One region of the Flavonifractor sp. An112 genome, then DNA from elsewhere that is predicted to be linked to it. Evidence: riboswitches for the same ligand, from Rfam matches in the RefSeq annotation. Region 1 holds a riboswitch; the other holds the start of a gene.
What was found. Region 1 has a riboswitch for lysine ahead of IHN22_RS08890 (3-keto-5-aminohexanoate cleavage protein). Riboswitches for the same ligand answer to the same signal wherever they lie in the genome.

Region 1 (15,917 bases):
TCTCCCCCGACGAGCAGACCCTCTTTTACCGAAAATATTACTACTTACAGCCCACGGCTCAGATTGCCGCCGAACTGGGCACCACGGAGCGGGCGGTGGAGGGCAAGCTCTACCGGCTGAAAAAGCGTCTGCGGAAACTGTTGGGAGGTGAGGGATATGCGGGACCCTGATTGGGAGGCCATGGATGAGCAGGAATTTGAAGCCCTGCTGGAAAGCAGCGTCATCCAGCCCCCACCGGAAGAAGTGGTGGCGGAGGTCACCCCCTGGCGGCTGGCCACCAAGCGCATCCTCACCGGCATCGCCCTCACCACCGTCACTTTAAATTTCTGGTGGCTCAACTACCTTCTCCCCGCCATAGGTATAGCGCTGATGCTGCTGGGCTTCCGGGCCCTGCGGCGGGAAAATCGGTGGCTGGGTCTCTGCTTCGGCATCACGGTGTTCCGTGCCGTCTATCTGTATGCCGGTCTGATCCTCAACAGCACCATTTGGCACAGCACCATATTCCCCTCCCCTGTGGTCTATGGATTGACCGGACTCAATCTGCTCCTTACATTCGCCCAATTCTTCTGCCTGTGGCGCGGATTTCGGGCGGTGCAGCAAAAGGCGGGTCTCCCCGCTCGTGCAGGGGGCGCTGTGGCTCTGATGGTATGGTATGGCGTCATTTTCCTGCTGGCCCTGGTGCAGTATGTGGGATTCATCCTTCTTGGCATCTTGTTGGTGAGCTATATCTGTATCCTCCGCAGCCTGTGGAAGCTGTCCAAAGAGCTGGATCAGGCGGGCTATGCCATCCGCCCCGCGCCGGTGCGCATCGAGGACGGAACCGCGGCCCTGGCCATTGCCATCCTGCTGGTAGCCGGCTGCTTTTTGGGCTGGCTGCTGGGGTGCAAGTATCCCATGGACTGGCAGGCGACAGGCCCTGCCGAGCACAGCGGTGTGGAGGAGATCAAGGCACAGCTGCTGGAGCTGGGCTTCCCCGATTATGTGCTTCAAGATCTGACTGCCGAGGACATCGCCGCCTGCGACGGCGCCCTGCGGGTGGTAACAGATGTCCACAATCATTCTGTGAATAACAGCGCGAACGAACCCCTGCGCATCACTGGTGTGGCGGTGGAGCTGCCCGGCGAACAAGGTCGATGGATGATTTTCCACCACTTCCTCTGGACCGAGGACCCCGGTTTCTACGGCACCGAGTCTATCCAGCTCTGGCCCGCCCAGCACCTTTCGGAGGGATGGAGGTCTGCGGGAACTGTCTCCGGTCGGGTGTTGTACGACAAGAACGGGCAAACCTACTCCGCTCCTTACTACTATCTGGGCGAGCAGACCTTTACCTCAGACAGCATCTTCTGGGGAGAGCAGACCAGCACCGACATATTCGCCGCCTTCTCCATGCCTGAGACGGGCGAAAACAAGCGGGGTTATCTGGCCTATCCCGTTGCAGCACTCCAGGACGGCTATATCCTTGACAGCTGGTTCAATTACACCCACCAGCGCACCGCCCTCCAGTACCCCGCCATGACCGCTATGGAGGCCAGAATGAGCAACGGCCTGAACTGGTACGGTCCCTTCTACACCGTTCAGGACGCGCTTCAGTTCTACCCCACAGCAGAAAGTACAGATCTTCTTTCGTAGGAATCGCCCCTACGGCACATAATAGCTGTTCTTCCGCAAAAAAGGACCGGGCTGAAATCAGCCCGGTCCTTTTGCATCTGATTAGTCTGCCTCGTCCTGCATCGCCTTGGCAGCCTCGATGGCCTTCTCCTGGGCGGCGGGAGGTGCGTCCTCGTAGCGGACAAAGTGGAAGGTGAAGGAGCCGCGGCCCTGAGTCATGGACCGCAGGTCGATGGCATAGCGGCTCATCTCCGCCATGGGCACCTCGGCCTCCACCACCTGGTTGCCCTCGCCGTCGGGGTTCATACCCATCACGCGGCCGCGGCGCTTGTTCAGGTCGCCGATGACGTCGCCCATGTAGCTGTCGGGGATGGTGACCTTCAGCTCGCCGATGGGCTCCAGCAGCACGGGGCTGGCCTGGGGCATACCGGCCTTGTAGGCCAGCTGCACGGCGGTCTTAAAGGCCATTTCGGAGGAGTCAACGGGGTGATAGGAGCCGTCGAACAGGGTGGCCTTCAGGTACACCACGGGATAGCCCGCCAGCACGCCGTGGACCACGGCTTCACGCATACCCTTCTCAACAGCGGGGAAGTAGTTCTTGGGCACAGCGCCGCCCACGACCTCCTCGCAGAACTGGAGCTCCTCGGTGTCGCCGGGCTCAAAGCGCATCCACACGTCGCCGAACTGGCCGTGACCGCCGGTCTGCTTCTTGTGGCGGCCCTGGACCTCCACCTTCTTGCGGATCTTCTCACGGTAAGCCACACGAGGCTCGGAGAGCTCGGCGTCCACGCCGAAGCGGCTCTTCAGGCGGGAGACGATGACGTCCATCTGCATATCGCCGGTACCGGAGACCACCATCTGGTGGGTCTCGGCGTTGTTCACCCAGTTAAACGTGAGATCCTCTTCGTTCAGGCGGGTAAGACCGGCAGCGATCTTGTCCTCCTGGCCCTTGGTCTTGGGGCTGATGGCCACGGAATAGCAGGGCTCGGGGAAGGGGATGGGCTCGATCTTGACCACCTTACGGGGATCAGACAGGGTATCGCCGGTCTTGACCTTGTCCATCTTGCCGATGGCGCCGATGTCGCCGCACTCCAGCTCCTTGACCTCCTCGGCCTTCTTGCCCTTCATGACGTACAGGCGGCCCAGCTTCCGGGCTTCAGGTTACCGGAGAGAACCTTCACATAGGAATACTTGCCGTACTGGTCGGACACGGTCTTCCACACAAAGGCGCAGGGCAGAGCGCCGGGGAAGGCCACGAACTCGTCCAGCTCGCCCTTCTCGTTCTCGCCCATGAGGGGATGACCCTCCAGGGGAGAGGGCAGCAGCTCCACGATGATATCCAGCAGCATACGGGTGCCCAGGCCGGTGAGGGCGGAGCCGCACACCACGGGGAAGAGGGACAGCTCCTTGACGCCCTGGCGCAGGCCCTGGATCATCTCGGCGTAGGTAAAGTCCTCGCCGGAGAAGTACTTGTCCATCAGCTCCTCGCTGGTCTCGGCCACGGACTCCTTCAGGGCGTCGTACAGCTCGTCCAGCACGGGCAGCTTCTCGTCGGGCACGTCGATCTCCACGCGCTCGCCCTTGGGGCCCGCCTCAAAGGCACGCTTATGGAGCACGTCGATGAAGCCGATGACCTTCTTGTCGGCGTCCCAGATGGGGGCCACCACGGGGGCGATGTTCTTGCCGAAGCGCTCCCGCAGGGTATCGAAGGCGGCGTTGTAATCGGAGTTATCCTCGTCGGTCTTGGAGATGTAGAGCAGACGGGGCATATTGCGGCGCTGGCACAGCTTCCAGGCCTTCTCGGCGCCCACGCTCATGCCGCCCTTGGCGGAGCAGACGATGATGGCGGCGTCGGAAACCTGCATGGCCTCCATGACCTCACCGGAGAAGTCGAAGTAGCCGGGAGTGTCCAGCACGTTGATCTTACAGCCGTTGTACTCAATGGGGGCCACCGCGGTGGAGATGGAAATCTGGCGGCGGGTCTCTTCGGGATCATAATCACAAACGGTGTTTCCGTCGGCAGGATTGCCCAGACGGGGGGTACCACCGGTCAAAAACAGCATACTCTCGGCCAGGGAGGTCTTTCCGTTGCCACCGTGTCCCAGCAGACAGACGTTGCGGATATTTTGTACGGAATAGCTCATAACTTGTTTCCTCTCCTTACATTTGGAATCGCGGAGCAGCATGGTAAACTGCTGTTGTCCATTATACATGAAAGTTCCGTCAGTTACAACTAAAACTTTAGAAAAATCGCGCAAACTCCCGGGTAAGGCAGAGGAAGGCCCCGCCGCAGAAGGGGCGGGGCCTTGGGACAGTTCAGCTTTGGTCCACGGGGATGGTCTGGCCGTTGAGGGTAATGGAAACCACCTGCTCCGGGTCGATGGGCTGATCGAAGGCCCAGGTGGCCCACCAGCTGTTTCCATCCGCATACGTTGGGGTCAGGACGGTGCCGTCCTTCAAAAAGACCGTAGGAGTAAATTCCTCCAGTGTAATAAAGCGGAGGGTCTTTCCATCCTCCAGGTACATGGTATCCTGATTACAAACCAGAGTAAGGCTCAGCGGGGAGAGTTCCAAGGACTGGGCCATGACAGAACCCTCCGACTCAAGATCAGCAGGCAATGCAAGGGAGATGGAAAAATGCTCAGATTCCACTGTCTGGAGTGGAATTTCTATGCTCCAATCCCCTTCCACCGGTTTGCTCAGGGCAGAATAGTCCACCAGCATCTCCACCTGGGTCAGCTTGGGCAACTGCTCGGGGCCAAAGCCCTCCAGACAGTAGGGCCAGACATCCCTGTCCGTCCTCATCAGGGAACAACTGATCTGCGTGGTCTCATCCAGCTGATTCCCGTCCAGGTCCCGAGCCGTGAAATAGACCTGCACCATCCTGCCGTCAGCCAGGGCCTGGGCCGCCGCTTCGATCCGGACCCCCTGATCCTCACAGGCGGCCTCCACCTGGGTGGCATAGGAGGTCCGGCTGCCCAGGTCGTCCCGGATGGCCTGCCAGAGGGTGGGCCCCGCCGCCAGGGCCGAAACCGTGAGGACGGCGGCAGCGGCTGCCGCCACAAGCCCCCGGCGGGTAAGGCGGCGGGGCCGGGCCTTCTCCCCGGACAACGCTTTTCTCATCCGGTCCCGGGTACCCTCCACCAGCGCCCGGTCCGGAGCAATCTCGTCAAATTTGGCGCGATAGTCATGCTCAAACACAGGAATCCCCTCCTTCTTCCAGATAGTCCCGCAGCTGCCGCCGGACCCGCATCAGGCGCATCCGCACGGCGGACTCCTTCTTGCCCAGCAGCCCGGCAATCTCAGGGGTGGAGTACCCCTCGTAGTAGTAGAGATGGACCACTACCCGCAGCTCGGGGAACAGCCTGTCCAGGCAGGCGTCCAATCCGCTCTCCGCCGTCTCCGGGGCCGGGAGGTGCTCCGCCGCCTCCAGCGGCTCGGTGCGCCGGCGGAAGGGATTGCGCCAGTAGGAGTTGGCGCAGTTCACCGTCACCCGGCAGAACCAGGCGCGGGCGTGCTCCTCGCTCTCAAAGTCCGGCCCCTTGGCCACATAGCGGAGAAAGACCTCCTGAAAAATATCGTCCGCCGCATCCCGGCGGCGGGTACGGGCAAAGACCAGTCGGTAGACCAGCCCGGCGTACCGCTCCAGCAGCTCCTCCGCCCGGGCATTGAACCCGTCGGCATCCTTCTTCACATGACCCCTCCTCTCCAGGTGTTTGAAAAGGCCTTTCACCTGAACTACGCGCCAGCCCTCTGTTTCGTCACATTCAAATAGAAAAAGCGCAGGCCCGCGGCCTGCGCTTTCTCAAAATAATTACGGTTGCACGATCTCGCTGCCGTCCAGCGGCACGGTGTAGGTGGTGCAGCTGGCGGTACCGTCAGGACCAGGCGTGACCTGCTCCAGCTGGCACAGCCAGCCGGTACCCTCCTGGTTCAGTCCGGCGCACATCAGCTTGGCGGTGGTGCCGTCCTGAGCAGTGGGGCCGGTCATGGTACCGTCCTCACCCACCGTCAGCTCGTCGGTATTCCAGCCCAGCCAGGCGGCCAGCTTGTACAGGGCTTCCGTCTGGGTAAGACCGATCTGGGTAAGCGTGGGATTCACGGTAGCCTGGGTTGTCTGGACGCCCCGGTCGTCCGGGGTCACGCTGTAGGGTTCAGCTCCAGTTCCAGCAGGTGTCTGGGACGCAGCAGCAGGCTCCGTGGTCTTTGTACTGCCCTCTCCGGAATAGCTCTGACCGCCCTGCTGGCTGTCTGTCCCCTGACCGGAGCTGCCGCCGGCAGTCTGATCCTCCTGATTGCCGCTCTCTGCCTGGGCCTGGGTGGGCTGGGGCACGATCTCTCGGGTCACCGGTCCCTCCTCATCGCCTCCGGCAGGCAGGTTGCTCTCCACCGCCACGGAAATGCTGCCGGGGGCCTGCTCGCCGCCCCGGAAGCCGCCGGTGCGCCACTGGTCCATAACCCCAGCGCCCACCAGCACCAGGGCGGCCACCGCCGCCAGGGAGGCCAGGCTCCGCCAGCGCCACTGCCGCTTCTTGCTCTGGAAGGGGGTGACCTTGGAGGTGTGGATCTGGTCCATAACCCCCTCCTTCAGCCCGGCAGGGGGCTGAGCGGCCAGCTGGGGTAATTCCTCATGGAGCTCCTTCAGATCCTCCGCAAGGGTCCGGCACGCCGGGCACGCCGACAGGTGCTCCTCCAGCCGGGCAGTCTCTTCCTGGGTCAGAGGTCCGTCCAACCGGGCGCTGATTAGTTCCAGCGCCTCGTCACAGCTCAGCATATCGTTCCCTCCTCTCCGTTTTGGGGGAAGTTCCCCCTTGTTCATGGTATAGACGTGGACGAATCAAAAAAGTTCCCCTGTTTTTTCAAATAGTTTCGCAGAGCCAGCCGGGCACGGGCAATGCGGGATTTCACCGTGCCCTCCTCCAGACACAGTACCTGGGCGATCTCGCCGTAGGACAGCCCCTCCAGCTCCCGGAGGATGAGCACCCGCCGGTGCTCCGCCGACAGGGTGCTGAGGCCCGCCCGGAGCGTCTCCTGCCGCTCCCGACGCTCAGCTTCCACATGGGGGGAGAACCGCTCGTCGGGCAGTTCGGCCTGCCGGGCCTCCTCCTCATCGTCCAGGGAGATAGTCATGGACAGGGCGTTTCTCCGCTTTTCCCGGCGGAGAAAATCAATGCACACATTGCTGGTCAGACGGTACAGCCAGGTGGCAAAGGAGCTGTCCCCCTGGAATTTGCCCAGCCCCTTCCAGGCGTTGAGAAAGGCCTCCTGACTCAGCTCCAGAGCATCGTCCGGGTTGCCCGTCATCCGCAGGGCCAGATTGTAGATCCGTCCCTGATTCTGCTCCACCAGGGCGGCAAAGGACTCCTCGTCCCCCTGCTTGGCCCGCTGGACCAGCTCCCATTCCGCTTTCATGCCTTTCCCACCCCCTTGTCTGTCTTGTGTCCGGCGCCGTTACCGGTCCGGCTCGTCTTTCAAATCCCGCTTGATGCCAGCCGTCACCTTGTAGATATCCTCCAGGGTGGACACATGGCTGATCTGCTCTTTATAGTACCCGGCGTGGGGCACGCCCTTCAGGTACCAGGCGTAGTGCTTCCGGGCCTCCAGGCAGGCAATGTGTTCCCCCTTCTGGGCCGCCGACAGTTCAAACTGCCGCACCGCCGTGTCACACCGCTGGGCCAGGGGCGGCAGGGGCGGGATCTCCTCCCCCGCCAGAGCCGCCTGGGCCCGCTGGAACAGCCAGGGATTGCCGAAGCAGCCCCGGCCGATCATGGCCATATCCGCCCCGGTGTACTTGAGGATGCGTACCGCGTCCTTGGGCTCAAACACATCGCCGTTGGCGATCACCGGAATGGAAACCGTCTCCTTCACCGCCCGGATGTAGTCCCAGTTGGCGGTGCCGGAGTACATCTGGGTCCGGGTGCGGCCGTGGACCGCCACGGCAGCCACTCCGGCCTCCTCCATAGCTTTGGCAAACTCCACGCAGTTGATGGAGCCCTTGTCCCAGCCCAGACGGAACTTCACCGTCACCGGCCTGCCGCCGGCGCCCCGGATCACCGCCTCCGCCACCTTCACAGCCAGTTCCGGGTTCTTCATCAGCCCCGAGCCGTCCCCGGAATTGGCCACTTTAGGCACCGGGCAGCCCATATTGATGTCGATGATATCGGCGCCGGAGCGCTCCGCGGCCATACCCGCTGCCTGCTCCATACAGGCCGGGTCGCTGCCGAAGATTTGCACCGCCGCCGGGTGTTCCCCCTCCCCCAGCTGAAGGAGCGGAACCGACTTTTTGTCCTGATAGCACAGGGCCTTGGCGCTCACCATCTCCGTAATGGTATAGCCCGCCCCCAGCTCCCGGCAGATGGTCCGGAAGGCCAGGTCTGTCACTCCCGCCATAGGAGCCAGCGCCAGCGCCGAATTTATCGTGATATTGCCAATTTTCACAGTGTCCCCCGATGTGTTATAAATAGTAGCGTAACAAGCGTATCATACCACAGGACAGGAAATCCGGCAAGGTTGTTTCCCCGTCGGGTATCCTCCGCTTGATTTAAGATGAAAATGAAGGAGCGTTCTAACATGGATAAGTACGTCTGCGATCTCTGCGGCTATGTCTACGATCCCGCTGAGGGTGACCCCGACAACGGCGTAGCCCCCGGCACTGCCTGGGAGCAGGTTCCCGCCGACTGGGTGTGCCCCCTGTGCGGCGCCGGCAAGGACCAGTTCTCCAAGCAGTAAGCTTTTCCCCCACCGCATTCCGCCTGTCTGACGGTTGTTCCTTCGGACAGGCGGTTTTCTTTTTTGCATCAATTCCATTCCAAAATTTCATGTGCAAAAGCGTTCCTCTTTTCTGTCAAATGATTCTCGTTTGGTTTTCCCCGGTTATTTTGTAAATTTTATTTTTTATATTCCAAAAAGTAATCGTCCACCCTGCCATTATGCTATATATTTCTTTCGTCCGTTCCCCGGCTCTGCATGATTGATGTATTCTTTTTTCATTTTCTGCTACTCCTCGCATCTGATTTCAGGCGGCTGGAATTCTGCTTCTCCCCATTGACAGAACCGATGGGGGCCTCTTATAATGGCCTCGACGAACTCAAAAATGACCCAATTTTCCTATGGAAGGGAGGCCCTATTTTGGAACATCTGTTAGCGCCGCTGGTGGGGGATGCCTCCCCCGTGACCGTGATCGGCCTGTGCAAGAACGCGGGCAAGACCACCGCCATGCGCCGCCTGATGGCCGAGTTGGGGGACGAGCGGCTGGCCCTCACCTCGGTGGGCCGGGACGGAGAACGCACCGACCTGGTCACCGGGACCGAGAAGCCCGATCTGTACCTGAAAGCCGGCGATCTGTTCGCCACTGCCCGGGGCATGATCACGCTGTGCGACGCCACCCTGGAGGTGGTGGACCTGACCGACGTGATGACCCCCCTGGGACCGGTGGCTATTTTCCGCACTCTGTCTGACGGCTATGTGCAGCTGGCCGGTCCCTCTGCCGCCGGACAGCTGCGCCCCCTCACCGCTCGCTTCATGGAATTGGGGGCCCAGCGGGTCCTCATCGACGGGGCCGCCGGACGGAAGTCTCTGGCTGGCGCCGGTGTGGAGGGCGTGGCCCTGCTGTGTACCGGTGCCTCTCTGGACCGGGATATGGACCTGGTGGTATCGGAGACCGCCCACACCTGCTGGCTCTTTGACCGGAAAGTACCGGAGCACGCCGGCCTGCGTTCCGCCCTGGAGGGCGTGGAGGACCGCTTCGCCCTGTTCGAGCTGGACTGCACCCCGCTGGAGCTGCCCCTGGACGAAGGCGGCAGCCCCAAGTGGAACAAGCTGCCCCGCCGCCCCCTGGCGGTGTGGGCGTCGGGAGGGGTTACCGACCCCCTGCTCAAAACCCTGGCCCGCCGGGGAGCCCCCACTACCCTGGTCACCCAGGACGCCACCCACCTGCTGGCAGGCCGGGCCGCTCTGGAGCTGTTCCTGCGCAACGGCGGCGAGCTGGCCGTCCGCCGGGAGCTGACCATCGCCGCGGTGGCTGCCAATCCCTGGTCGGCCTACGGCTGGCACTTTGAACCGGATAAATTCATCTCCGCCCTGCGGCAGGCCATCCACCTGCCGGTGGTCAACGTGAAGGAGGATCATGATGGAACTGACGCATGAACTGCGGGAAAACGCAGGGTTTCAGTGGGTACTGAACCGGCTGAGTCCCATGTCGCCGTTCGGCAAGGCGGCTGCCCGCTCCCTGCGGTGGTACGGCCCCGGAGAGGAGGCTGCCCTGGAGGAGGAGCTGGACAACGTGGCCCTGGCCATGGAGCTTTGGAACGCGGGTACCACCGCCCCTCAGACCGAGGGCTGCGGCTGCGGCCCGGTGCGGCTCACCGAGGCCGAGCGCAAGGACGCCGCCGCTGCCCTGCGGGGTGTCACCCGCTGCCTGCCCCTGTTTCACGACATCCGGGGCTCTTTCGACCGGGACCCCGGCGCCCCCTTCGATCTGGTGGAGCTCTTTGAGATCAAGCATTTCCTGGTCACCCTGGAGCAGCTGGTCCAGGCCTATGCCGCTCTGCCCCCCATGGCCGGGCTGTCCTTCCCCTCCCTGGCCGACGCCCTGGAGCTGATGGACCCGGAGGGCCGCCGTCTGCCCACCTTCTCCGTTGTCAATTCCTACCACAACGACCTGGCTCCCCTGCGTGCGGAGAAGGCCAAGCTGGAGAAGGCCATCCGCATGACCATGGAGGACAAACGGGGGCCGCTGATGGAAAAGCGCCGTGTCCTGGCGGTGGAGGAGGATAAGCTGGAGCTGGAGGTCCGCCGGATGCTCACCGGCAAGCTGATGGCCTACAAGCAGGCCTTCCTGGACAACATGGAGACTCTGGGCCGTCTGGATCTCATCGTGGCCAAGGCCAAGCTGGCTCTGCGGTACAACTGTGTCCGGCCCGCCCTCAGCGCCGACAAATCCATCACCCTCCGGGGGGTGCGCCATCCCCAGGTGGAGGAGGATCTGGCTGAGCGGGGCGAACAGTTTACCCTGCTGGATCTGGACCTGAAGCCGGGCTGCACCGTCATCACCGGCGCCAACATGGGCGGCAAGACCGTGTCTCTCCGCTCCACCGTGCTCTCCCTGCTTCTGTGCCAGTGCGGCTTCTTCGTCTTTGCCCAGTCCGCCACCCTTCCCCTGTTCCACCGGGTGGAGCTCATCCTGGCCGACAGCGGCCCCGGCGCCGGCGGCCTGTCCTCCTTCGGCAAGGAAGTCCATCTGCTGGACAAGCTGCTGCGGGAAACCCACGGCCAGTTCTTCTTCGTGGCTCTGGACGAATTCGCCCGGGGCACCAACCCCCAGGAGGGCGCAGCCCTGGCCCGTGCTCTGGTGCGTCACCTGAGCAGTCTGGACTGCGTGGCCCTCATGACCACCCACTACGACGGGGTGTCCGACGTGGCCGCCGCCCACTACCAGGTGGCCGGTCTGGTACGGGACATCCAGGGCGACGAGGGGGACGATCCCCGCAAGCGGATCGCCCGCCGGATGGACTATCGGCTCCTTCCCGCCCCTCCCGGAGCCCCCTGTCCCCGGGACGCGCTCCGGGTGTGCCGACTGCTCAAACTGGACGATACCCTCATGGAACTCTTCCAGGCCGACCTGTAAATTTTCCCTGCTCCGGCAGGCGGTTCACGCCGCCTGCCGGAGTTTTTGCCCTTCCAGTTCTGGTTACCATTTGGTAAGCACTATCCCGCTGTAGCGTACAAAAGTCTACAGAACAGAGAAAAATTTTGTGAGCCTAATTTTTCAAAAAATAGTTGACAAACAAAAACGGCTGGGTTATAGTGTTTTTGTCAAAAGTAAATAACACGCATGGATAGAGGCGCGGAGCGCAAGGTAGCAGAGCAATGATAAGGGCAGGCGAGCCCGATGTACTCTGTGAATGTCCGCTCCGCCGAAGGGGGACGTGAATCGTACAGCCCTCCCCCTGAGCCGTGGGCCCAGTGCTTACGGATTGTCATGAGTCACATGAAGCGCTATTTGTGTCTGAACGAGAGTCTCCCCTCCCGCGGACATGAGTAGTGTTTTTTTGTTCATGAAGCGCTATCTCGCCGGAGGAATGGATCTCCTACCGGCGAGGTAGCTTTATTTTTTCGAGGAGGCGTGTCATGGAAAAGCTTATTATCACCGCGGCCATCTGCGGCGCAGAGGTCACCAAAGAGCACAATCCCGCTGTCCCCTACACCGTGGAGGAAATGGTCCGCGAGGCCAAGAGCGCCTTTGATGCAGGCGCCGCTGTTATCCACGTCCACGTCCGCGAGGACGATGGTACCCCCACTCAGGACCGGGAGCGGTTCCGGGTGATCCTGGACGCCATCAAGGAGGCCTGCCCCGGCGTGATCCTGATCCCCTCCACCGGCGGCGCCACCGGCATGACTCCTGAGGAGCGGCTCCAGCCCACCGAGCTGTGCCCCGAGATGGCCACTCTGGACTGCGGCACCTGCAACTTCGGCGACGACATCTTCGTCAACGATATGCCCACCATGCGGGCCTTCGGCAAGCGCATGATCGAAAACAACATCAAGCCCGAGTATGAGTGCTTCGAGATCGGCCACCTGGACACCATCGTGAACATGGCCAACAAGGGTCTGGTCCCCGGCGCTCCCATGCAGTTCAACTTCGTGCTGGGCGTGTCCGGCTGCACCCCCGCTACCGTGGGCAACCTGGACTACCTGGTGAAGCAGATCCCCGCCGGTTCCACCTGGACCGTCACCGGCATCGGCCGGGGCGCCTGGCCCATGGTTGCCGCCGGCATCGTGATGGGCGGCAACGTCCGCGTGGGCTTCGAGGACAACATCTACCTGGAGAAGGGCCACAAGGCCGCCTCCAACGGCGAGCTGGTCGCCAAGGTGGTCCGCCTGGCCAAGGAGCTGGGCCGCGAGATCGCCACTCCCGATGAGGCCCGGAAGATCCTGTCCCTGGCCTGATCTCATTCCTTTGTTTTACTTATCTCCCCAACCATATATCTCCCCAACCAAACATTAAACGAAACAGGAGGAACTTTCTATGCAGAAGAAAGGCAACAAGTACGGCACTCACCGCGTCATCGAGCCCAAGGGCCTGCTGACCCAGGCTGCCAAGAAGATCGACAACACCATGGAGTGCTACTCCAATGAGATCCTGTGCGACGTTTCCGCTCTGAACATTGACTCCGCTTCCTTCACCCAGATCTATGAGGCCTGTGAGAAGGACCTGGCCAAGACCGAGCAGATGATCCTGGATATCGTCAATGAGCGCGGCAAGATGCAGAACCCCGTCACCGGTTCCGGCGGTATGTTCATCGGCACCGTCCGTGAGATCGGCGAGGACCTGCAGGGCAAGATCGACCTGAAGGTGGGCGACAAGATCGCTTCTCTGGTCTCCCTGTCCCTGACTCCCCTGAAGATCAACAAGATCAAGGCCATCCACCCCGAGATCGACCGCGTGGACGTGGATGCCCAGGCTATCCTGTTTGAGTCCGGCCTGTATGCCAAGCTGCCCGACGACATGAGCGAGGAGCTGGCTCTGGCTGCTCTGGACGTGGCCGGCGCTCCCGCCCAGACCGCTAAGCTGGTGAAGCCCGGTGACTCCGTGCTCATTCTGGGCGGCGCCGGCAAGGGCGGCATGATGTGCTGCTACGAGGCCATGAAGCGCGTTGGCCCCACCGGCAACGTGGTTGCCCTGGTCATCTGCCAGGAGGACGCCGACCTGCTGAAGAGCATGAACCTGTGCCATCACGCCATCGTTGGCTCCGCCACCAACCCCACCGAGGTTCTGGAGAAGTCCCTGGCCGTCAACAACGGCAAGGAGTACGATGTCTCCATCCTGATCGTGAACGTGCCCGCCTGCGAGATGGCCGCCATCCTGCCCGTCCATGACAACGGCGTGGTGTACTTCTTCTCCATGGCCACCGATTTCGCCAAGGCTGCTCTGGGCGCCGAGGGCTGCGGCAAGGACGTCACCATGATCGTGGGCAACGGCTACACCAAGGACCACGCCGAGATCACTCTGTCCGAGCTGCGTGAGAATCCCCAGCTGAAGGCCTACTTCGAGAAGAAGTATCTGTAAGATATTCTGAGCTGTCTGTGCAGCTCGGACGCCGGCACAGCCGGCCGCGCCTTTTGGCGCGCAGAACGCGCAGCGTTCCCGCAGGGGCAATTCAGTTGCCCCGAGGATGTCAAATCACGGGGGCCCCGCGCAATGGAACATTGCGTGGGGCACTGCGTGAGAATCCCCAGCTGAAGGCCTACTTCGAGAAGAAGTACCTGTAAGTTCCTGTTTTACCGATTTCCAGATTATTTCCCATTTACTTTGTGACTTACCTGTCCCATCGACAGATGAGCTGATTGATGTGATCGTTCTGCGGCCGATGATTCCGGCCCCGGTCCCGCTGGAGAAACTCTCCTCCCCAACCCTTTCTCCCCCCGTTCCGGTTCCCGGTCCCTGACGCCTGTGAATGGCACATCCCCACACTGATTTAGAAAGGATGACCTTGTTATGGTAGAGTCCCGCCGTAAGATCCTGTTCCCCGATGTGACTGACGAGCAGTGGAACGACTGGCATTGGCAAGTCAAGAACCGCATCGAGACTCTGGAGGACCTGAAGAAGTATGTGGATCTGACCCCCGAGGAAGAGGAAGGCGTTAAGGCCTGCCTCGGCACCCTCCGCATGGCCATCACTCCTTATTATCTGTCCCTGATTCAGCCCGGCGATCCTCACGATCCCGTCCGGCTGCAGGCCGTCCCCACCGCCAAGGAGCTGCATCAGTCCGCCGCCGACCTGCTGGACCCCCTGCACGAGGATGAGGACTCCCCCGCTCCCGGTCTGACTCACCGTTATCCCGACCGCTGCCTGCTGCTCATCACCGACCAGTGCTCCATGTACTGCCGTCACTGCACCCGCCGCCGCTTCGCCGGCCAGAACGACGCCGGCCTGCCTGTGGATCAGGTGGATCAGGCCATCGAGTACATCCGCAACACCCCCGTCATCCGGGACGTGCTGCTCTCCGGCGGCGACGCTCTGCTCTGCTCCGACGAGCGCCTGGAGTACATCATCGCCAAGCTGCGTGAGATCCCCCACGTGGAGATCGTCCGCATCGGCTCCCGTACCCCCGTGGTGCTGCCTCAGCGTATCACTCCCGAGCTGTGCAATATGCTGAAGAAGTATCATCCCATCTGGCTGAACACCCACTTCAACCATCCCAACGAGATCACCCCCGAGTCCGCCAAGGCCTGCGCCATGCTGGCTGACGCCGGTATCCCTCTGGGCAACCAGAGCGTGCTGCTGGCCGGCATCAACGACTGCGTCTACACCATGAAGAAGCTGGTCAACGAGCTGGTCAGAATCCGGGTGCGCCCCTACTACATCTATCAGTGCGACCTGTCCATGGGCCTGGAGCACTTCCGTACTCCCGTCAGCAAGGGCATCGAGATCATCGAGGGCCTGCGCGGTCATACCTCCGGCTTCTGCGTGCCCACCTTCGTGGTGGACGCCCCCGGCGGCGGCGGTAAGACTCCCGTCATGCCTCAGTACGTCATCTCCCAGACCCCCAAGAAGGTCATCCTGCGCAACTACGAGGGCGTTATCACCACTTACACCGAGCCCGACCACTACACCGATTGTCAGTGCGACTACTGCACCGGCAAGAAGAAGAAGGAGCTCATGGGTGTGGCCGGCCTGGAGCGCGGCCAGGCGCTCTCCATGGAGCCCGCCAACCTGGAGCGTCATAAGCGCTCCCACCACGAGGAGTAATCCAGATAAATACAGCGGATCGCCGCCCAACCGCGGCGATCCGCTGCCCCCCGTTTTTGAACTGACAAAGAATGGAAGTGATCGATGTTGGAATCCAAGCTGAACCTTGATTTTAAGCTGGTGGAACAGGCCCGCGCTCACGCTTCCCGCGTGGCGGACGACACCCAGCGTTTCATCGACGGCTGCACCACCGTGGCCGTGGAGCGTACCATCTGCCGCCTGCTGGGCATCGACGGTGTGGACGCCGGCGACGTGCCTCTGCCCAACGTGGTTGTGGAGCACCTGATGGACAAGGGCGCTCTGCCCCAGGGCGCCGCTTTCTGGATCGGCAACGCCATGGTGGAGACCGGTAAGGATCCCCAGGCCATCGCCGAGGACGTGGCCAACGACAAGCTGGACCTGACCGCTCTGCCCACCCACAGCGAGGCCGAGATCCACGCCGCTCTGGATCCCATTGTGGAGGCCAGCCTGGCCAAGATCCGCGCCCGCCGCAAGCGCCGCGAGGACTTCATCGCCACCCACGGCGGCGAGAAGCAGGGCCCCTGGATCTACCTGATCG
Region 2 (15,917 bases), on a different contig from region 1:
CACGTCCTTCAGCTTCTGGCTCACCACCTGGGTGTAGATCTGGGTGGAGGAGATATCGGCGTGGCCCAGCATCTCCTGAATGGAGTGGAGGTCGGCGCCGTTTTCCAGCAGATGGGCGGCAAAGGAGTGGCGGAGGGTATGGGGGGTGATGTCCTTCTGAATGCCCGCCTTCTCCTGATAGTGCTTGATGATCTTCCAGAACCCCTGGCGGCTCATCCGCTCCCCGCTCATGTTGACGAAGAGGGCCTTCTCGTCGGGGTGCTCCACCATCTGGGGCCGGACCCGGTCCAGATAGTTCTGCAGGGCCCGCACCGCCGCCTGGTACAGGGGGATGATCCGCTCTTTCCCCCGGTTGGCGCACCGGATGAACCCGGCAGACAGGTTGATGTTGTCCAGATTCAGGCCGATGAGCTCGCTGACCCGGATGCCGGTGGCGTAGAGCAGCTCCAGCATGGCCTTGTCCCGGCAGCCCTTGGCGTCGGATGGGTCCGGCTGCTCCAGAAAGAGCTCTACTTCCCGGGAGGTAAGGATGTGGGGCAGCTTGCGCTCTACCTTGGTCTGGGACAGACCCCGGGCGGGGTTTTCGCCGATCTGGCCGATCTCCATCATCCAGGAATAGAAGGACTTGAGGGAGGCCTGGCTCCGGGTCACGGTGGCAGCAGACTTGCCCCGTGCAGTCATGCTGCGGGTATAGGCCTCCACATCGGCGTGGAGGGCCTGGGTGGGAGAGATCCCCTCCTCCCCCAGCCAGTCCAGGTATTGGCGCACATCACGCAGATAGGAACTCAGCGTATTGGGGGACGCCTTTTTTTCTTCGGTCAGAAATCGTTCGTATCCACTGAGATATTCCATCCATCCAACACCTTCCTGTTTCTCTCTATCGGTTCAAAAGAGCGCCTGCCGCGCCGGAAAGCAGAGCGGGCACCACAGTCCGCTCCAGCAGAATACACACACAAACAGCGCCGAGACACAGCGCACATCGGACCAGACAGTCCCGGCCCCACAGAACCCTGCCCTTTCCCTCTCCCCGGACCCGGGCGGCCAGGGCGCGGGCGGACAGGATACTCTGTACCCCCAGCACGAAGAGAGCAGGCAGAGACAGCACCCCGCCGACGCCAAACACCAGGCTGGCCAGCAGCCAGCCGGCGCCGCCGAAGGCCCGCACAAAGGAGGCGATGGAAAAGGCCAGCAAAAATCCCCGCAGGGCGAAGAGCACCGGCAGGCCCAGCACACCCAGCGCAGTGAATCCCAGTAGCAGGGCGAAGAGGGGCCAGCGCAGCGTGTCCCAAATCTGAGCCCACAGCGCGGGAACATCTACGGCACCCTCCTGTGCGGCCAGCAGAAAGGCCTCCAGATACTGATTCAGGCTGGCTTCACCAGCGCCGCCCACCTGGGCGGCCAACAGACAGCCTGTCAGCCCACCGGCCAAAAAGCAGGCCGACAGGATGATCAGTGCCGGGACGATCCCGTCCCTGGGCACATTCCAGGCGGCCACAATGGTCCTGCGCAAAGGCTTCACCTCCCAACAGAAGCCTATGCGCCAGACTGGTAAATCAGACCTGCCTGTTTATTTCTTGGTATAATCATAGCTTAACACGGAGCATCGTGCAAGGTGCGGCAAGAAAAAAAGTCATTTTTGTCGATTATGCCGAATACTTATGTAAAGTTTATTATGTCTACCGACGTACCAGTCAGCACGGCAGAGCCCGACAACGGCCCCTTCTCCCCCTGATTTTTCTAGGAAAATGAGCTTTTTTTACGACAAGTAAAATCCCTTGTCGCCTCGTTTTGTCAGCCCCTCCCCTGTGCGGAACGGTCTATCGGCCAGGGGTTGCTCTCGATTGGCACTCATCCCGGTAAAACAGAGAAAAGCCCTGCCACTCAAGAGTTTCCGCCTTGAACAGCAGGGCTTTTTGCGCTGATTACATCGATTACAGATAGTATAATTACGTTTTGTATACCCCTTAATCGGCCATACCGGCATCGATGGCCTTGAGGGCGATGGCGCACTCCAGACGCTTGCGCTCCAGCTCACAGCCCACCTTGTGGGGATGCTTTATGTCGCCGCCGACAAGCAGGTTGGAGGCAGAGCAGCCGCCGGAGCAATAGAACCGGGCCCAGCAGTGGGCGCACTCCTCCCGGGTGTAGACGTTAAGACCGGCAAACCGGCTGGACAGGCTGTTGTCGAAAGTGCCGTCCTTCACGCTGCCCAGCTTGTAGTCCTCGTTGCCCACGAACTGATGACAGGGGTAGATGTCGCCGTCAGGGGTGATGGCCACATACTCGCAGCCGGCGCCGCAGCCCCGCAGCCGCTTGATGACGCAGGGGCCCTGCTGAAGGTCCACGTTGAAGTGGAAGAAGTTGGTCTCCCGGTGGTCCTTCAGATACTCAGCCAGCTTCTCATACTCCGCCTTCAGCTCAGGCAGATCGGACTCCTGAATGGCGTAGGGGTCGGTCTCCTTCCCTACCACCGGCTCCACGGACACGTTCTTGCCGATGGCGGCCAGCTCCTTCACGTCCTCGGCGAAGTCCTTGTGGAACCGGGTGAAGGTGCCCCGCAGATAGTAGTCCTTGGTGCCCCGTCCGGCGATGAGCTTCTTGAACTTGGGCACGATGACATCATAGGAGCCCTTGCCGTTGATGGTGGGCCGCAGATCGTCGTTGACCTCCTTGCGGCCGTCCAGGGACAGCACCGCGTTGGACATCTCCCGGTTGATGTACTCGATGTTCTCGTCGTTCAGCAGTACGCCATTGGTTGTAATGGTAAAGCGGAAGCACTTGCCATGCTCCTGCTCGATGGAGCGGGCATATTCCACGGTGGCCTTGACAGTATCCATGGCCATGAGGGGCTCGCCGCCGAAGAAGTCCACCTCAATGTTGCGGCGGTTGCCCGACTTGGCAATGACGAAATCGATGGCCTTTTTGGCGGTTTCGATGTCCATGGTCATGCGCTTGCCGGTACCGAAGTCGCCGGTGGAGGCGAAGCAGTACTTGCACCGCAGGTTGCAGTCGTGGGAGACGTGGAGGCACAGGGCCTTCACCAGGGCCTGCTGCTGCATGGAGGCGGCCTTGTCCCGATCGATGTAGTCGTCGGCCTCGAAGAGCAGGCCCTCCTTTTTCAGCTCCCGCAGCTCCTCCCAGGCCTCGGCCAGGGCGGCGGGATCATACTGAGGCAGGGCAGCGGCCAAAGCCTCGGGCAGGGCCCCATCCAGGCTCTCCCCGTTCTCCTCCCGCTCCGCCAGAGCGGTGAGCAGGTCGTGGGTCAGCTCGTCCAGCACATGGACGGCGCCGCTGTTCACGTCAACGGCGATGCGTACGCCGAGACACTGAAAGGTATGTACCATAAATTTTTGTTCCTTCCTCAGGGCATGGAAAAGGGTGGGCCTACACGCCCACCCTTGCCCTGTTGTTTGTTACCGGTTCTCGCACTTCTGGTTGGCCACGGTGCAAGAGGTCTTACAGGCGGACTGGCAGGAGGTCTGGCACTCGCCGCAGCCGCCGTGGGCGGCGCTCTTCTTCAGAGTAGCGCCGTTGAGCGTCTTGATATGCTTCATTCTGATTTCCCTCCCAAATAGAGACTTTAGATCATTATACCATAGGGTCTTTCCAATTTCAACGCTTTCTGCGTTTTTTCCGCTTGCTCCCTCGATTGCCGCTCCCCAGCAGACCAGCAGCGGCCCCGCCGCACAGGGACCCGCACAGCAGGCCGATGCCCCCCGACTCCAGAGATACATCCCGGAAGCACAGGGCTCCCAGGGTGAGCACCAGCAGAAAGAGCACCCCTCCGGTGAGCAGTCCGGCGGCCAATCCCCCGCCGCAGCGGCTCACCGCCAGCAGGGCGCCGCAGAAACCGCCCAGCACACACCCCACGATGGTGATCTGATACGTCAGGTCCATGTCCAGCAGACCGCCGGAGATGGCAGCCGACGCTCCCAGCAGGAACAGCATACACACGCCCAGGGCCAGCAGCCCGCCCAGCAGGATACCCAGCGCGCAGCGCAGCAGCTTGGCGCCCTGGTCCTCCTCCTTTTTACCCATAAAAACACCCTCCCTTACCACAGGTTCCTGATGAAACCTATGCCGGGAGGGCGTTTCTTATTACTTCTTGTCCTTGGCGTCCTTGGTCTCGCCGGGGCCTTCCTCAGTAGTCTGAGTGCCGCGGGTGGACACAGCCCACTTGGTGAACTCCATGCGCACGCGATCAGAGCTGGTCTCGATCACGATGGTGTTCTCCTTCACCGCGCAGATGGTACCTACGATGCCGCCGATGGTGGTGATCTGGTCACCCACGGACAGCTCGGAACGCATCTTGGCAGCAGCCTTCTTCTTCTTGTTCTCAGGACGGATCAGCAGGAAATAAAACACCGCGATGAGCAGTACCAGCGGGATAATCATGCTCAACATACTACCTGCCCCACCAGCATCAGTGCCGGTGCTGGACAACATCGCGTTGGTGATCTGTGCTGTCAATACAATCCCCTCCGATTTCAACTTTGACGCCATGCGTCATCAGTGGAACATTATAAAACGATTTGCAAGTTTTGACAAGTGTTTTTCGCCATGATTCACAATTTGTTTTAGATTCGTCCGGCCAACTTCTCGGAATATTCCGCCCGGAAGGCCGTGAATTGACCGGCATCCAGAGCATCCCGGATGCGCTGAGCCAGTTTATTATAGAAATACAGGTTATGCATAACGGCCAGGCGCATGGCCAGCATCTCGTCCGCCACGAAGAGGTGGCGCAGATAGGCCCGGGAGAAATTCCGGCACACCGGACAGTCGCAGTCGGGATCGATGGGCCGCTCATCGGTCTTGTACTTCTCGTTGCGGATGTTCATGGCTCCCGACCAGGTGAACAGTTTGGCGTGGCGGGCGTTGCGGGCGGGCATGACGCAGTCGAAGAAGTCCACGCCCCGGGCCACACCCTCAATGATGTTGGAGGGGGTGCCCACGCCCATGAGATATCGGGGCTTGTCCGCCGGCATATGGGGCTCCACCGCGTCGATGATGTCGTACATCACCTGGGTGGGCTCCCCCACCGCCAGGCCGCCGATGGCATAACCCTCGCAGTCGATCTTGGCGGTCTCCTTCATGTGCCACACCCGCAGATCGGGGAAGGTGGCGCCCTGGTTGATGCCGAAGAGCATCTGATGGGGATTCACCGTGTCGGGCAGCGCATTGAGCCGGTCATGTTCTACCTTGCACCGCTGGAGCCAGCGCAGGGTGCGCTCACAGGAGGCCTTGGCGTACTCGTAGGTGGCCGGATTCTCCACGCACTCGTCGAAGGCCATGGCAATGTCGCTGCCCAGGTTGGACTGGATCTGCATGGACTCCTCAGGGCCCATGAAAATGCGGCGGCCGTCGATGTGGGAGGCAAAGGTGACCCCCTCCTCCTTGATCTTCCGCAGGCCGGACAGAGAGAATACCTGGAACCCGCCGGAGTCGGTGAGGATGGGCCCGTCCCACCGCATGAACTTGTGGAGGCCTCCCATCTGGCGCACCACCTGGTCGCCGGGACGCAGGTGGAGGTGATAGGTGTTGGACAGCTCCACCTGGCAGCCGATGTCCTTCAGGTCAAAGGCAGACAGAGCCCCCTTGATGGCGCCCTGGGTACCTACATTCATAAAAACCGGCGTCTGTACCGTGCCGTGGGCGCAGGTAAAGACGCCCCGGCGGGCCTTGCCCTCGGTTTTGATCACTTCAAACACAATAAAACCCCTTTATTTTGCAAGTGTTACTATCATACCAGAAAGCGGAGGAAATGACAACGCCTCAAAACTAGAAAGAGCGGCGCATAGCGCCGCTCTTCCCTATTTACTGTACGCTGTCCATGGTCTGCTGCACCACCGACTCCATGATGGACGCCGTCATGGCTCCCGGCACATAGCCGTACACGTTGCCGTTGACGTCGATCATAAAGGTGGTGGGAAAGGCGGAAATGCCGTAATAGGCCAAGGTCATGCCGGTGGTATCCATAAGCACCGGGAAGGTGTAGCCGTTGTCCTCCAGGAATTGCTCGATCTCCTCCTGAGACACGTCCTGTCCGCCGGGATTGGCCACCGCCAGCACCACCAGATCCTCGCTGTTTTCTCCATAACTCTCATACAGCTTCTGGATGTCTGGCATTTCGCTCTTGCAGGGGCCGCACCAGGTGGCCCAGAAGTTGAGAAACACCGTCTTGCCCTGATAGTCGGACAGAGTGTGGGTGTTGCCGTACTGATCGGTGAGGGTAAAGTCGGGGGCGGCAATCTCAGGCTTGGGCGTAGGCTCAGCCGACGGCTCAGGAGTGGCGCTCTCTGCAGGCTCCGGGGTCTGGGTGGCCTCCGGCGTGGGAGAGACGCTTTCGCTCTGGGTAGGCGTCTCGGTTACGCCGGTCCCTCCCCCAATGCCGGACAGATAGCCAGTGATGCCATTCATAAAGCCGGTGAAAGTCATAATACCCATGAGGATGAGCAGGGCCGCCCCCACCTTGCCGGTATACTTGACCACCTTCTGATGGGTCTTGAAGAAATTGAGCACCGTACCAGTAAAGATGCCCACCGCCAGGAATGGGATCACAAAGCCGGCGGTGTAAACGGCGATGAGCAAAAAGCCCTTGCCGGCGCTTGCGGCGGAAGAGGCCATCAGCAGCACGCTGCCCAGAGTGGGGCCCACGCAGGGAGTCCAGGCAAAGCTGAAGGTGAAGCCCAGCACCAGGGCCACCAGGGGGTTCATGGCCCACTTGTCCAGTCGGAAGGGCAGCCGGTGCTCGGTCTCCAGCGCGGCGGCCTTGCCGAAGAAGCCGAACTGATAGACACCAAAGAGGATCATAATGATGCCGCTGATGCGGGCAAAGAGGGTCTGATTGCCGCTGAAGAAGCGGCCTGCGGCGGTAAAGCCCAGCCCCAGCACAAAGAAGGCGAAGCTGACACCCACCACAAAGAACAGGGTGTTGATCAGCACCTTGCCACGGGGATAGCGGATATTGCCTTTCTCGTCCACCGTCCGGGCTCCTCCCGCCAAATAACCCACATACAGAGGCACCAGCGGGAGTACGCAGGGCGAAAAGAAGCTGAGCAGGCCCTGGATAAAGACGGTGAGCACCGGTACGCCGGTCTCAAGCTGCAAATTCATAGGGGTTCTCCTTTTTGTATGGATTCCAGCTGCCCCTCCAAGTCGGAGAGGCGGAGCTGGGCCAGCCGCGCCTTGCAGCGCCGGTCCAGATCGTCAAACAGGTGGTCCATCACCCCGGCCATACCCGAGGCCACCATACAGCCGCAGTCCACGCCTCCGCCGCTGTGCCAGGCGGGCTCTACGAACCGCACCTCCAGGGCGTCGGCCACCGTGTCCAGGGTCACTTTCTCCGGATCAGCCACCATCTGATAGCCGCCGTCGGTGCCGGTGCGGGTGGTCACCAGCCCCACCTTTTTCAGCTTGGCCATCACCTTGCGGACCCGGGCCGGGTTGGTGCAGATGTTGGCCGCCAGCTCTTCGCTGGAGAGCAGACATCCCCGCTTATCCAGATAGATCAGGGCGTGGACCGCCACACAGAACAGGCCGTTCATGGAATGGGATTCTCCTTTACACGCGTTTCAGCAGATAGTCCTCCGCCCAGTGGGCGGCGTTGGCGCCGTCGGCGGCGGCGGTGATGACCTGCCGCAGAGCCTTGGTACGCACGTCTCCGGCGGCAAACACACCGGGCACGCTGGTGCGGCAGCTCTCGTCTGCCACCAGATAACCCGCCTGATCGGTCTCCACCTGTCCGGCAAAGAGGGCGGTATCGGGCACCCGGCCCACCGCCACAAAGAGGCCGTCGCAGGCCAGCTCGCTTTTCTCGCCAGTGACCACATTTTCCAGCTCGATACCTGTCAGGCGTTTTTCCTTGCGCAGGTCTGTCACACGGGTGTTCCAGAGGATTTCCACCCCGGCCTCCTCCAGGGCCTTGTGGTACACCGCCGAAGCCCGCAGGCTGTCCCGCCGGTGGATGAGATAGACCTTCTTGCACAGCTTGGACAGGTAGAGGGCGTCCTCCACAGCGGTGTTGCCACCGCCGTTTACTGCAACCACCTTGCCCCGGTACATCATTCCGTCGCAGGCGGCGCAGTAGGCGACCCCTCTCCCCCGCACCTCGCTCTCGCCGGGGAGGCCCAGCTCCCGGGGGTAGGCTCCGGTGGCCAGGATTACCGCGTCGGCGGTCAGGTCCCCCTCGCTGGTGTGGAGCACCTTGGGAACAGCAGTTAAGTCAGCCCCGGTGACCTCGGCGTATACGGTTTCCGCCCCGTACTTCCGGGCCTGCTGCTCCATCTTCTCCCCCAGCTCGAAGCCGTCCACCCCATCGGGGAAGCCGGGATAGTTGTCGATCACTGAGGTGGTGGCCATCTGGCCGCCGGGAGACAGCTTCTCCACCACCGCCGTCTTGCGGCCGCTGCGGGCGGCATACAGGGCCGCCGTATAGCCGGCGGGGCCGCCCCCTACGACGAGGATTTCATACTGCGCCATACCGTCCGCCTCCTTTTACAGTCCCATCCAGTCGATGATCTGAGCCTTGGAACCGGGGTTCACAATGGGCTCCCCCGTCTCCCCGTTCTTGAAGAGGAACAGGGTGGGAATGACCTCCACCTCAAACTGCTCCTCCAGTTCCGGCTCCTCGTCAATGTTGATCTTGCCTACCACCAGCTGGCCGTCAAACTGCTGGGCGATCTGGTCCAGCACCGGGCTGATCCGGCGGCAGTAGCCGCACCAGGGGGCCCAGAAGTCCACCAGCACCGGCTTGTCGGAATGAAGCACTACTTCTTCAAAATTGGCTTTGGTAATGGTAATGGGAGTCATATCCATCGTCCTTTCTGTTCCGAATAGCAGGCAATCGCCTGACTGTATGATATGCTTTTAACTGTAACTTTATTTGTTTCATTTCTATACTGTAACTATACCAGTTACAGTTAGTCTTGTCAACCCCTTTTCCTACTTTTTTGCTGGGCGTTCCAGCGGCGCACCTCCCGGCGGGCAATCGCATAGGCTGTCATGTGGCACAGCCACAAGCCAAGCGGATAAAGGAGTACAATATGAACCACTATCTTCCCTCTGATCGGGAGTGGAAACGGAAACAGGAAGGTGGGGCCTGCTGCTGTCCGCCAGGCTGCTGCCCGCCGCCCTGTCCCCCTCCCTGCCCCGTGCCTGGTCCCACCGGACCTACCGGGGCTACCGGTCCCACTGGTGCTACCGGGCCTGCCGGTTCCGGCGCCGCCGGTGCTACCGGCCCTACTGGACCCACCGGGCCTACCGGACCTGCCACCCCCGGACCCACCGGACCCACCGGCGCGGCAGGTGTGACCGGCCCCACTGGCCCCCAGGGTATTCCCGGACCTGACGGCGCAACCGGACCTACCGGACCTCAGGGTATCCCCGGCCCCGATGGCGCTACCGGTCCTACTGGCCCCACCGGACCTGCCGGTACCGCGGGTACTGCCGGTGCAACTGGACCTACCGGACCCACTGGTCCTACCGGTGCCGCAGGCACCGACGGTGCAACCGGACCTACCGGACCCACCGGCCCTGCCGGTACTGCGGGTACTGTCGGTGCAACTGGACCTACCGGACCCACTGGTCCTACCGGTGCCGCAGGCACTGACGGTGCAACCGGACCTACCGGACCCACCGGCCCTGCCGGTACTGCGGGCACTGCCGGTGCTACCGGACCTACCGGCCCCACCGGACCCACCGGCCCTGCCGGTACCGCGGGCACTGCTGGCGCTACTGGTCCTACTGGCCCCACCGGGCCTACCGGCCCTGCCGGTGAGACCAACGCCGCCGCCGCGGTCACCACCCTGCAAACCAGTGCCAGCCTGACCGACGCTATCAACGCCATCAACCAGATTATCCAGAATCTGAAGGCCGCCGGCCTGATGGAAACCTGATCCTGCGGGAGGGGGGCAGTCTGCCCCCCTCTCCTTCTGTGGAAGGAGAAGGCGCTTATGAAAATTGTAGTCTATGCCATCTGCAAGAATGAGGCCCAGTTTGTGGACCGTTGGATGGACTCCATGTCGGAGGCCGATCAGGTGGTGGTGCTGGACACCGGCTCCACCGACGACACCGTGGCCCGCTTGGAGGCCCGAAGAGCCGTTGTCACCGTGGAGACCATTTCTCCCTGGCGGTTTGACACTGCCCGCAACCGCTCTCTGGACCTGGTGGATGAGGACGCCGATATCTGCGTATGTACCGACCTGGACGAGGTGTTCCATCCCGGCTGGCGGGCTGCTCTGGAGTCGGCCTGGACGCCCGGCACAGGTCAGGCCCGGTACCGCTACACCTGGTCCTTCCGGCCCGACGGGGCCGAGGGCGTGGTGTTCTGGTACGAGAAGATCCACCGCCGCCACGGTTACCGGTGGGTCCATCCGGTTCATGAGATCCTGCGCTGGGAGGGGCCCGGTCAGCCCGGCCCCATGGTAACAGCGCTGGGGGTGCAGCTGGACCACCACCCGGATCCCTCCAAATCCCGGGGCCAGTACCTCCCCCTGCTGGAACTATCGGTAAAGGAGGAACCGGAAGACGACCGCAACGCCCACTACCTGGGCCGGGAGTACTTTTTCCATAGCCGGTGGGACGACTGCATTGTCACCCTCAAGCGGCACCTGTCCATGCCCACCGCCACCTGGAAGGATGAGCGGGCAGCCTCCATGCGGTACATTGCCAAGTCCTACATACAAAAGGGGGACCCCGCCCAAGCAAGAAGCTGGTTTTTCCGTGCCGCCGCTGAGGCCCCCCATTTGCGGGAGCCCTGGATGGATCTGGCCACCCTTTGCTACCAGCAGGAGAACTGGGACGGGGTGCTGTATTTTACCGGTGTCGCTTTGGCCATCACCGTCCGGCCCGATACCTACATCTGTGAAGCCGAGTCCTGGGGGCCGCTCCCCCACGACCTGCGCTGTCAGGCCTATTTCCGCACCGGCCGCATCGGTCCGGCCCTGGAGGAGGCCCAAAAGGCCCTGGTCCTCTCCCCTACCGATCCCCGTCTGGCAGGCAACGTGGAGGTACTGAGAAGGATGTAAAAAAGGCCTGCCGTTTTACTACGGCAGGCCTTTTGGTTGTTTCAGCAGATAAACATGGCGTCTCCGAAGGAGAAGAAGCGGTATTTCTGCTCCACCGCCTCCTTGTAGGCGGCCAGGATGCGCTCCCGGCCTGCCAGGGCGGACACCAGCATGATGAGGGTGGATTCCGGCAGATGGAAGTTGGTGATGAGGCAGTCCAGCGCCTTGAATTTGTAGCCCGGATAGATGAAGATATTGGTCCACCCGGCGCTCTCCTTCAGAGTTCCGTCCTCTGCCGCCCAGCTCTCAATGGTGCGGCAGGAGGTGGTGCCCACGCAGATTACCCGGCCTCCCTCGGCTCTGGTCCGGTTGATGGTCTCGGCGGTCCCGGCAGAGATCATGCAGTACTCGGAGTGCATCTCGTGGTCCAGGATATCCTCCTCCTTCACCGGGCGGAAGGTGCCCAGGCCCACATGGAGGGTCACATAGGCCAGACGCGCCCCCATGTCCTCCACCCGCTTGAGCAGTTCCTTGGTGAAGTGGAGACCGGCGGTGGGTGCTGCGGCGGAACCCACCTCCCGGGAGTAGACGGTCTGATACCGCTCCGGGTCCTGAAGTTCGGCTTTAATATAGGGAGGCAGAGGCATCTTGCCCAGCTGCTCCAGCTTTTCCAGGAAAATGCCCTCATAGTCGAAGCGGACCAGCCGGTTGCCGCCCTCCAGCACCTCGGTGACCTCGGCGGTGAGCTGGCCCTCGCCGAAGGACACCTTCGTACCCGGACGCATCTTACGGCCGGGCCGCACCAGGCACTCCCAGGTCTTGTTGCCCCGGTCGATGAGCAGCAGCACCTCCACCGCGCCCCCGCCGGGCTCCCGATGGCCGATAAGCCGGGCGGGCAGCACCCGGGAGTCGTTGAGCACCAGGCAGTCTTCCGGTCTCAGCAGAGTGGGCAGATCGAAAAAGTGCATATGCTTCGTTTCGCCGGTATGCTTGTCCAGCACCAGCAGCCGGGAGGAGTCCCGCTTTTCCAGAGGAGTCTGAGCGATCAGCTCCTCCGGCAGGTAAAAGTCAAAATCAGACGTCTTTATGGCTTGCGCACCTCTATTCCAGTATAGTAGAAGGTCAGGATATCCTGATAAGTATAGCCCTGCTGGGCCATGGCATAAGCGCCCCACTGGCTCATGCCCACGTTGTGGCCCCAGCCGGAGCCGGTGATGGTGAACACGGTGGAGCTGTCCCCGCCGCTGCCGCCGGAGGGCGCGGCCTGGGTTACCTGGCCGCTGCCGTCGATGATGTACACATCGCCGCTCAGCTTGGAGGTGGAACCGCTGCCGTCGATGGCATAGGCCCCGTCCAGGCTGCCGAGGGTACCATTTCCGTTCACCGTGTAGCTCCCTCCCCCGCCGGACGAGCTGCTGCCGGCGGAGCTGGACACGGTGTAATGGATGGACCGCAGCCCCAGGAAGGTGCGGCAGTCGTCCCGGATCTTGCTCCAGCTCTTGCCGGAGGAGTCGGTGAAGGTGATCTCAATGGCATTGCCGGTGGGGCTGGTCTTGGTGACCTTGAAGTCCACGATGCCCGAGTTGGTATAGCCCTTGGAATTGAGCAGGTCGGTGAGCTCCTGGGCGGTGTAGGTCACCGTCCAGTTGTAGTTGGGGACCTTGCTGGCCACCGACGCCTCATAGGGGTCGTACTTGCCGATGAGGTAGGCCACGTTGCTCCCCCACACATTGACGGCGCTCTCGGTGGCGCCGCCGTCGTGGGAGGAATACACCGCGTCGATGAGGGAGCCGTTGTACCAGGCGTATTCGCCGTAGGTCTCCTCCACCGCCTTGCTGCTGTTGGCCGTCACCGCGTCCATACCCAGGTATACCTGGCAGCAGGTGGAGTTGCAGATGTCGAAGCCCTGGCTCTTGTGCTTGCTGGCGGTGTAGTTGCGGTAAGCGTAGGTACGGGCGCTCACCGCCTGGGCTTTCAGTGCCTCTGTGGGCCAGGAGGAGCTCATCTCCCGGACAATGACTCCCTGTACATAGTCCTCCAAGCCGATGACGTTGCTCACCGTCAGGTTGCCGCCGCTCACCCGCTGATACTGGAAGCCGCCGTAATAGGTACAGCCCCGGAAGATGGTCTCGGTCTTAACGCTGTCGTCCAGGCCGGGCTTGATGCCCAGGCACTTGGAGGCGCTGTCAAACTGGAAGAGGATCTGGCTGGTGCCCGTCTTGACCACCGACACCCCGGCGCTGGAGGTACCAACCACCTCGGCGTCCCCAAGGCCAAGGCTGGTCTGGGCGGCCTGGGCAGATTCCTTGTCCAGGTAGGCCCCCACTCTTGCCTGCCACGTCCCGTCGATCCAGGCCACGAAGCCGCCGGAACAGGCGTAGGCCGCAGCGGCAGCCTCGTCGTAGGAGCTGTAGCTGCCGGGCAGCTTCAAATGCCAGCAGCCCACGGCGATATTGGAGGTAATGGTGTCGTAATAGCCGCTCCATGTCCCCACCTTGCCGTAGTAGACATTCTGGGTTTTGACCACCGAGATGGCGGTCTCACTGGTGGCGGCCAGCTGCTGAAACACCCGGTTGTCGTCATAATAGCCCAGCCGGTACCCGCTGCCCACATCGTTGAGCAGGTTGGCGCCGGGCAGAGCGTTGGAGCCGTAAAAGATACCCACTTTAATGGTGGGGTCCACCGCCACCGAGGCGGCGGAGGCCGGCGCCTGGCTCAGTGGAAGGGCAATGGCCAGGGCCAGGGCTGCAATCTGCACAATTTTTTTCATCTTTCCTGTTTTCATTTGGCGGAAATCCCATCTCGCTTTCGTTGACACTTTGCCGGAACTTGTGATACAATTTTGCAAACTAAATAGCGAAATTGCATTTGCAGGATAGAGGCGCGGCTCTTCAAGAGTAGCGTGGTGAGGGTGCCGGGCCCGGTGAACCGCGTGAAAGGGGAGGCCGCCGAAGGGACGCTCCCGGTGGTGCGTTTGCCTGGTCGCCCGGATAAGATCCGTTCGACTGTCGCCGCACACGCGGCGGAGTGCTGTCTGCTTTTGTCTGGTATGGTCGGGGACGCACTGTCCCTGTCATTATAGTACAAAATCAGCAGTTCTGTAAACTGCTGATTTTCTTTTTCTTTTCGCTATGAGTTTCCGGTCTGAGACAGGCCGGTGTTGGAATAAACTTTGAGCAACGGAGGTATGGTCATGGAAAAATACAAAGTAGGCGTCATCGGCGGCACCGGTATGGTGGGCCAGCGTTTTGTTTCCCTGCTGGAGAATCACCCCTGGTTCCAGCTCACTGTCATTGCGGCCAGCAGCCGCTCCGCCGGCAAGACCTATGAGGAAGCCATCGGCTCCCGCTGGGCTCTGGAGAATCCCATGCCCGAAGAGGCCAAAAAGATGGTGGTCATGAACGCCCAGGCCGATATCGAGGCCATTGCCTCCCAGGTGGATTTTGTCTTTTCCGCCGTGGATATGAAGAAGGAAGAGATTCAGGCTCTGGAGGAGGCTTACGCCAAGCACGAGTGCCCCGTGGTCTCCAACAACTCCGCTCACCGCTGGACGCCCGACGTGCCCATGGTGGTGCCGGAGATCAATCACGAGCATATCAAAGTCATCGAGGCCCAGCGAAAGCGACTGGGGGTGGAGCGCGGGTTCATTGCCGTTAAGTCCAACTGCTCCCTCCAGAGCTATGTTCCCGCCCTGCACCCCCTGCGCGGCTTCGGCCTGAACCAGGTGCTGGTCTGCACCTATCAGGCTATTTCCGGCGCGGGCAAAACCTTCGACACCTGGCCTGAGATGGTGGACAATGTGATCCCCTACATCGGCGGCGAGGAGGAGAAGAGCGAGCAGGAGCCCCTGAAGCTGTGGGGCAAGGTGGAGAACGGGGTCATCGTCAACGCCCAGTCCCCCGCCATCACCGCCCAGTGTCTGCGGGTGCCCGCGTCCAACGGCCATATGGCCGCTGTGTTCGCACGCTTTGAGAACAAACCCTCTATGGAGGAGATCAAAGAGATCTGGGCAAATTACAAGGGCCGTGCCCAGGAGCTGGCCCTGCCCTCCGCTCCCAAGCAGTTCCTGCACTACTTTGAGGAGCCCGACCGTCCTCAGACCCGGCTGGACCGGATGACCGAGGGCGGTATGGCGGTCTGCATTGGCCGTCTGCGTCCCGACACGCAGTACGACTATAAGTTTGTCTGCCTGTCCCACAATACCCTTCGCGGCGCCGCGGGCGGCGCAGTCCTTCTTGCCGAACTTCTGTGCGCGGAGGGTTACATTTCAAGGAGGTAACCCTAATTATGAGAGAGCCTGTTTTTACCGGAGCCTGTTCCGCCATCATCACCCCGTTTGACCACAGCGGCGCCATCAACTACGATCAGTTCGGGAAAATCATCGACGAGCAGATCGAGCGGGGCCTGGACGCCATCTGCGTCTGCGGCACCACCGGAGAGTGTTCCACCCTGACCATCCGGGAGCACATTGCCGCCGTGGAATACTGTGTCAAGCGGGTGAACGGCCGGGTCAAGGTCATTGCCGGCGCGGGCAGCAACGATACTTCCGCCGCCGTCTACCTGTCCCAGCACGCCCAGGACTCCGGTGCCGACGCCCTGCTGCACGTCACCCCCTACTACAACAAGGCGTCCCAGACCGGCCTCATCAAGCACTACGAATACATTGCCGACCGGGTGGATCTGCCCATTATCCTCTATAATGTGCCCTCCCGCACCGGCGTTTCCTTTACCGCCGAGACCTACAAGGTGCTCTCCCAGCACCCCAACATCAACGGCGTCAAGGAGGCCAGCGGCAACTTCTCTCTGCTGGCTCACACCCTGGCCATCTGCGGCGACGACTTCTATGTCTGGTCGGGCAACGACGACCAAGTGGTCCCCATGATGAGCCTGGGCGCCAAGGGCGTGATCTCGGTG

Region 2: linked by a shared signal. The riboswitch ahead of asd (aspartate-semialdehyde dehydrogenase) and the one ahead of IHN22_RS08890 (3-keto-5-aminohexanoate cleavage protein) in region 1 are both predicted to bind lysine.

The regions. Positions count from the first base shown of each region.
Region 1 covers NZ_CAJFGT010000052.1:6,091-22,007, forward strand. The annotation lists gene IHN22_RS08835 (RNA polymerase sigma factor) at 1-170, shown strand, start outside; gene IHN22_RS08840 (hypothetical protein) at 157-1,629, shown strand; partial or broken gene IHN22_RS08845 (elongation factor G) at 1,711-3,752, opposite strand; gene IHN22_RS08850 (hypothetical protein) at 3,925-4,809, opposite strand; gene IHN22_RS08855 (RNA polymerase sigma factor) at 4,802-5,302, opposite strand; gene IHN22_RS08860 (anti-sigma factor family protein) at 5,423-6,382, opposite strand; gene IHN22_RS08865 (RNA polymerase sigma factor) at 6,424-7,020, opposite strand; gene dusB (tRNA dihydrouridine synthase DusB) at 7,060-8,046, opposite strand; gene rd (rubredoxin) at 8,179-8,337, shown strand; gene IHN22_RS08880 (hypothetical protein) at 8,737-9,753, shown strand; gene IHN22_RS08885 (MutS-related protein) at 9,737-11,233, shown strand; lysine riboswitch at 11,438-11,615, shown strand; gene IHN22_RS08890 (3-keto-5-aminohexanoate cleavage protein) at 11,737-12,555, shown strand; gene IHN22_RS08895 (L-erythro-3,5-diaminohexanoate dehydrogenase) at 12,635-13,675, shown strand; gene ablA (lysine 2,3-aminomutase) at 14,105-15,358, shown strand; gene IHN22_RS08905 (lysine 5,6-aminomutase subunit alpha) at 15,443-15,917, shown strand, end outside.
Region 2 covers NZ_CAJFGT010000018.1:20,211-36,127, reverse strand. The annotation lists gene xerD (site-specific tyrosine recombinase XerD) at 1-852, opposite strand, end outside; gene IHN22_RS04300 (stage II sporulation protein M) at 878-1,519, opposite strand; gene scfB (thioether cross-link-forming SCIFF peptide maturase) at 1,965-3,344, opposite strand; gene scfA (six-cysteine ranthipeptide SCIFF) at 3,414-3,554, opposite strand; gene IHN22_RS04285 (TIGR04086 family membrane protein) at 3,613-4,038, opposite strand; gene yajC (preprotein translocase subunit YajC) at 4,099-4,404, opposite strand; gene tgt (tRNA guanosine(34) transglycosylase Tgt) at 4,578-5,708, opposite strand; gene IHN22_RS04270 (cytochrome c biogenesis protein CcdA) at 5,815-7,113, opposite strand; gene IHN22_RS04265 (RrF2 family transcriptional regulator) at 7,110-7,544, opposite strand; gene trxB (thioredoxin-disulfide reductase) at 7,561-8,478, opposite strand; gene trxA (thioredoxin) at 8,494-8,808, opposite strand; gene IHN22_RS04250 (hypothetical protein) at 9,042-9,893, shown strand; gene IHN22_RS04245 (tetratricopeptide repeat-containing glycosyltransferase) at 9,951-11,024, shown strand; gene queA (tRNA preQ1(34) S-adenosylmethionine ribosyltransferase-isomerase QueA) at 11,066-12,091, opposite strand; gene IHN22_RS04235 (SpoIID/LytB domain-containing protein) at 12,088-13,773, opposite strand; lysine riboswitch at 13,872-14,044, shown strand; gene asd (aspartate-semialdehyde dehydrogenase) at 14,197-15,282, shown strand; gene dapA (4-hydroxy-tetrahydrodipicolinate synthase) at 15,291-15,917, shown strand, end outside.